One region of the Vicingus serpentipes genome, then DNA from elsewhere that is predicted to be linked to it. Evidence: riboswitches for the same ligand, from Rfam matches in the RefSeq annotation. Region 1 holds a riboswitch; the other holds the start of a gene.
What was found. Region 1 has a riboswitch for S-adenosylmethionine ahead of FRY74_RS06385 (hypothetical protein). Riboswitches for the same ligand answer to the same signal wherever they lie in the genome.

Region 2: it holds a riboswitch for S-adenosylmethionine, as region 1 does, so the genes downstream of both, FRY74_RS09110 (homoserine O-acetyltransferase family protein) here and FRY74_RS06385 (hypothetical protein) in region 1, are expected to answer to the same signal.

Annotation. Positions count from the first base shown of each region.
Region 1 is NZ_VOOS01000002.1:532,972-536,189, forward strand. Features, by position in the region: gene FRY74_RS06375 (hypothetical protein) at 1-1,142, opposite strand, end outside; gene FRY74_RS06380 (hypothetical protein) at 1,422-1,715, opposite strand; SAM-I-IV-variant riboswitch at 1,801-1,896, shown strand; gene FRY74_RS06385 (hypothetical protein) at 1,955-2,338, shown strand; SAM-I-IV-variant riboswitch at 2,346-2,439, shown strand; gene FRY74_RS06390 (hypothetical protein) at 2,503-2,886, shown strand; SAM-I-IV-variant riboswitch at 2,897-2,991, shown strand; gene FRY74_RS06395 (hypothetical protein) at 3,052-3,218, shown strand, end outside.
Region 2 is NZ_VOOS01000004.1:77,157-80,374, forward strand. Features, by position in the region: gene FRY74_RS09105 (homoserine dehydrogenase) at 1-307, opposite strand, end outside; gene FRY74_RS09110 (homoserine O-acetyltransferase family protein) at 294-1,340, opposite strand; SAM riboswitch class I at 1,579-1,702, opposite strand; gene dnaG (DNA primase) at 1,891-3,218, opposite strand, start outside.

The sequences.
Region 1 (3,218 bases):
GCAGCAACATCAAAACCGGCATCATTGCCTTTAATTATTAATTGATCTCTATAGTTTACTCCATTTGATTTATAATAAGATCCTGAATAATTGAATTTCTTATTTAATACATCTGTACCTAATAAACTTGCCAGGTATTCTGTTTTAATATCCATTTCATTACCAATATCAACCTTTAGTTGTTTGATTAAAATCGAAGGAGTTCCATATTTATGTTTGTACTTATAATAAACCGTGTCTTTATTTAATAAGTCTAAATGATCATACTCTCCTTGCTCAACTAATGGAACAGCTAATTTAGGATGTTGTCGATTAAAATAAGTATATAGCCAACTTGTTTCAAAACGACCTTCTAAAATTTGATGTTTTTCTGTAGCTCCAGCCTCATCTTTGAAATACTTAACCGCAAAATAATCTTTATTTCGATACTTAAAGTTGATATAAACTCTCCCCCATACTAAACCAATTTGTTCTGTTAACCCTGCACTTTCATATACAACTTCACTCTTCTTTATTAAAGACTCTAAGTTCTCATTACTTTTTTTTAAGGCAGCGTTTTCAAGAGCTAATTCATCATTTTTTTTTTTAACTTCTTCTATATCATTATTAAGCTGATGAGTAACCTCATCTTTATTAAGCAATAGTTTACTATATTCTTCTTCGGTTAATTGAGCTTTAGTTTTAGTTGGGATTTTGTTTTTATCAAACTTTAAACCTTTTAAATTGGGAGTACCTGTGTCTCTTAGATACCATACCCAATAATCATGAGTCCATTCCAACATAAAACATGCTTCCTCCTTAGTGATTTCAATTTCTTCAATAAATTCTCCAGGGTGTGAGGCATCATTACCTAAATTATAACAATTCCATAATTTTTTAATAATCCTATCTGGACAAACTTTTTTAAATGGGTCTTGATGAAGTAAAGACGCACCACTATAAGGCCTAGCCTTATTTTTGTAATTTTCTTTTTCTGGAAATTCAATTTCTTTATCATTGTAAACCTGATATAAAAATGCCTCCAACACTTTACGTAAAAGAGAACCTGTTAAAGAAGAGTCTATAGGTACAAGATCTTCTGCTGTTTTTAATCGTTTATAATAAGGTGTTCCTACTAAAAATTCAAAATTCGATTCAACCATATTTAATTTAAAAAATTCTAATTTAAAGCTTTTTCTACTTAATCTAAAGTTTCTTGAACAAGCCACTCTAATCTTTTTTGCATAATACTTTTAATATTGATAAGCTAATCTTCATTTTCAGGTTTAAGTTGGACTATTTCTATTAAGATACTATTCCATATACCCAGTACGGTTTCATCCCTTCTTCTTTGCTAATTCGCAACCTCATCTTTCTTAAATTATCATATAGTTCTTTCTCTTTATCATTAAACTGATAATTGGTAGATTTTTGAATAAATACTAAAACTTCAAACGCTCCTGCTTAGTTTTTATTAGTGACAACTTAATCTCATCCATATTCTTTAAATCTTTAGTAATAGGTTTTTGATTAAGTTTTATAAACTCTTTTATTACAAAACTTTTTAGTCCTTGCTTATCTTTGAGAAGATTCTTCAGCTCAAAATCTTTATCGTCTCCATTAACAATAATTAAATTAAAAAGATCTTCCGTCAAAGCTATTTCAACCGACTCATTTAAAATAGGATTGTACTTTTTGATAAGAGATTTTATTTTCGACTGCTCTTTCTTATTCATTAAATAAATTTAAGAAATTAGATGAATAAATTATTTTTTTTCTCCTACTTGTAACAAATTTTATATAACCGCGTTATAATAACAAACAATGTATCTTGAATCTCTTTTTAAGAGATACCAACCGAGCAAAAAAGCAACGGTGGTTTAGTATACGGGCAGTCTGTCAAAAACAATTAACCTCAGCTGCCAAAATATTAAAAAAGATACATTGAATTATTAACCTTTTAAATTAATGTATCATGAATCAAATTGAATTAAACAGAATTAATGAATCTCATATAATGAGAGTTGATAAGCTATACAGAATGCATGGAGGCTTATCTTCAAGATTAATTAGCTATCAAAACCAAACAATGTTTTTAGAAATAATCATTTCTAATCGTTGGAGAAAAGATAATTTGACCACAGCTAATCAAATTGCAAAATGTTGGAAAGAATACAATAATCAATTAGCCAACTCAAGCTTCTTTAATGTCAAGATAAAAAGAACAGAAGGAGAAACTGGTTTTGTGATGGGACTTAAAGAAAAGCAAAGTAAAACTGACTTAAAGAAAAAAATTGAAAATTTGGTTAGAGGAGAAAAGAATACCATTTTAATTGAAACTATTAAAGGTACCCTTTAATCAAAACCACAAGCATCAAGAATCTCATTATGAGATACCCTCCGAGCAAAAAAGCCACGGTGGTTTAGTATGCGGGCAGTCTGTCAAAAACAATTAACCTCAGCTGTCAAAATACAATTCTTAGATGCATAAGTAAATTATTTATTAACTAAAACTTATGTACAATGAAAACAGAAACTAAAATTCCTAAAGATGTATCCATAAGAGTAGATTATAACTATCTAGTTATTGATGGTAAAAAGTTATTTGATAAACTCGGGTATAAAACTACTGCGTTTTTTAAAGGACTTAATCTCCATTCTCATGACAGTCTGATCTACTTTTTAGACATGGGACATTATGGAATCTCACAACTTCACGATAGGCTAATTGATTTTGGATTAGTATTAAACAAAGATTTCATCATCGATTCTGCTCATTCTTTTTATGGCGTTGAAAGAATACAACACCTTCAGCCAAAAGTAAGAGAAATAAACTTTGAAGTAGATTGGCTTAAAGGAGCTCAAACTGAAAATGGAACATTCTTATGGAGAACTAATAGAAATTAAAAAAACAATTATCATGTATCTTGAATCTCTTTTTAAGAGATACCAACCGAGCAGAAAAGCAACGGTGGTTCAGAATACGGACAACAGTCAAAAAAACAGACTTCACCTCCTAAAACAAATCAAGTTACATGAGTTAAATTATTTACCAATCTAAACTTATGTATTATGAGCATTTACCCAAGCACTAAACAAATTTTATTTCTTGAACTTGAATATCATTATATTCTTGATGCCGTTCTATGTTATTATCAAGTAAAAGATAATCGACTAATCATTAGTATTAACGATAATAGAGAGGAGGCTGAAGAAATAAAAGATTATGAAGTTACCCT
Region 2 (3,218 bases), on a different contig from region 1:
TGTTAGCTATCATTTTTTTGTTTGCAGAAACTACATTTTTACCAGCTTTTAAAGCTTTAGTAACTATATCAAATGCTTCTTTATCATCACTAATTAATTCAACTACAGTTTCAACAGATTTATCATTAATAACTTCATCTGCCTCCGTAATAAATTTAGCTTTTACTTCATCTCTTTCTTTATTGTTGTTTTTTATAACAATTTTAGGCAACAGCTTTTCTTCTTTATTTTCTTCTAAGTAGCTGTAAAATCCTTGACCTACAACTCCAAAGCCAATTAATCCTATATTTTTATTAAGCGTACTCATATCGTTTAGTTTTTAATTTTTGTGTTAAATAAAATTTTTCAAATAATTCTTTTAGTTGGTCTGTTTCTATTAAAAATCCATCATGACCATATAATGAATCTATTACTTCCAATTCAGCATCTTTAATGCTATCTGCTATTAAAATTGACTCAGAAACTGGAAACAATAAATCAGAATTTACAGCTACAACTAATGTGTTTGCTTTAACTTGATTTAATGCTTTAGTAATGCTTCCTCTGCCTCTACCCACATCATGACTATCCATCACCTTACTTAAGGTCCAGTAAGAAAAAGCATTAAAGCGATTAACTAATTTTTCACCTTGATAATTTTGGTAAGACGAAGCTTTATAACAATCAATTCCCTCTCTATTGTCCTCTTGAGTTGCTCGATAAGTATTGTAATTACGATAGCTTAATAATGCAATAGAACGAGCTGCTTTCAACCCTTTTAAACCCGCATCATCGCTGTAAGAATACCAACTTCTATCAGCTTTAATTGCTAAACGTTGACTTTCGTTAAAAGCAATTCCCCAAGGAGAATGCTTTGCATTAGTAGCTATTAAAATTAAATTCTCTATTAAAGATGGATTTATAATGCTCCATTCTAACGCTTGTTGCCCGCCTAATGAACCGCCTAAAAGAGTTTGAATTTTTTTAATCTGTAAATAATCTTTCAACAGCTCAAATCCATTTACAATATCTCGAATAGTAAGTTGAGGAAAGCTATGGTAATATTTATTTCCATTATCAGGATTAATTGACAAAGGTCCTGTAGATCCATAAGCCGACCCCAAAACATTTGCGCAAACAATAAAATAGTTTTCAGGATTATAAAATTTGCCTTTACCAACTAATCCATTCCACCACTCTTCAGGATTTGAATTAGCTGTTAAAGCATGTGTTATCCATATCACATTATCGCCTGTTGAGTTTAACTTACCTATAGTAGTATAAGCAATCTCTATCTTTTGTAGCGATTCTCCAGATTCTAATCCGAATATTTTGTTGTATTTATAAGTTTGTAGTAACATTTTAAAAAATAAAAAATGAGATTTTAAGATATAGTTGTCTCCTTTGTTTTGGAGAAACATTACCTAAGTTTTCGAGAAAATAATTGAATAACTAAATGGTAATGTTAATGACTGAAACAACAGCACATAAATGGCACTACACAATTATGATGAGCCCTTAAAGGCAAATTAGAAACACAACTTACTTGTAGTAAGTTTTTTGTCTTAATTGATGAATAATTCGTTTTCATTTTGCAATTTTTTATATGTTCCGCAACATCGCGGATAGGATTTGGCACCGGTTTTCCAATTCTTTTTACAGAACTTTTAGTTGGTTGCCAGAAGGTCAAAGAGCCTATTCTCTCGCTTCTTCTTTATAAACAATTACAATTCACTGGGTGAGTGGTAACTGAAAATCAATGCAAATATAAAGAACAATGTTTTATAATTCAAAATTTAATTCTGTATTTTTATTATAAAAACCAAAATTCAATACATTATTTTGAAATGATAAATTAAAAGGCACAATAAAGTTGTTTTATAAATAAACAACAAAAGAAAAATTATGATATTACTTTAAAATAATTCGACCTAGTTTTTCAGACAATTGGCGCTGCACACCTTTTAGGTGCTTATATTCAGTCATTAGCCTAATTTGTTCTATATCGTTCTTTTCTATTTTAAGTTGTGAACCGATCTCTTCAAGTAAATATTCTACCTTCGTGGCTTTAAAGGCGAAAACACTATTAAATATTGCCATTTTAACCTGGCTTTCTTCAGTTTTAACAAAAATGCCGTGGTTTTTCCAATTTTCACTCACTTCATATTTGTTTGATAGAACATCAATCGCTAATCTACTTATATCTTGATTTAAATTATTGATAAAATCTTGGTGTGTTGGAATTCGTTCTTCATTTACCATCTCAACATAATGATTAAAAGCTTCTTGTAGTATTGGGTTGTCAAACGTTAATCCGTCACCATTAATATTAGACAGAATATAAACTGCAGCTGTTACTTCTTGTTGTTGAATTTCTTCATTTTCACCCAACACATCTACTGTAATTATTTCGGCTCCATAAGAAATTAATAACCTTATAATTTCATGCTCCCAATGTGCTACCTTACTTGAAATACTTGAGCTTTTTTCTTCTTGTGGTTCGTAAAAGTCTTCAATTGGTGGTGGACCATCATCAAAATGTTGCTGTTGAGGCTTTGAAGCTTTACCCCGTAAAATTTTATTTGTTTCGTTAATTAATGCCTGCTCACCTATATCAAGCAGCGAACTACATTCTTGCGTATAAATAGAACGTTTAATTTGATCAGGGATTATTGCAATACTAGCAACAATTTCTTTAATTAATTCAGCTTTTTTAATGGGGTCATTTCCAACTTCTTCTAATAAAACCGAAGTTTTAAAACGAATAAAATCTTGAGCATGCTCTTTAATATATGCTATTAACTCATTTGAAGAATGATTTTTAGCATAAGAATCCGGGTCTTCACCATCAGGAAAAAGAACAACCCTCACATTCATCCCTTCTTGCAAAATCATATCAATACCTCTAAAGGAAGCTTTTAATCCAGCTGCATCTCCATCATAAAGAATTGTAATGTTTTCGGTAAAACGTTTAATTAATCGTATTTGCCCCTCCGTTAAAGAAGTTCCTGAAGAAGAAACTACATTTTCAACACCTGATTGATGTAAAGAAATAACGTCAGTATAACCCTCTACCAAGTAGCAATTATCTTGCTGTATAATTTCCTTTTTGGCAAAATAAATACCATAAAGCACCTTGCTTTTATGGTATATTTCTGATTCTGGTGAGTTTAAATATTTGGCAGCTTTTGCCTCAGTTTTTAAAATACGACCTCCAAATCCTAAAACCCTTCCTGAAA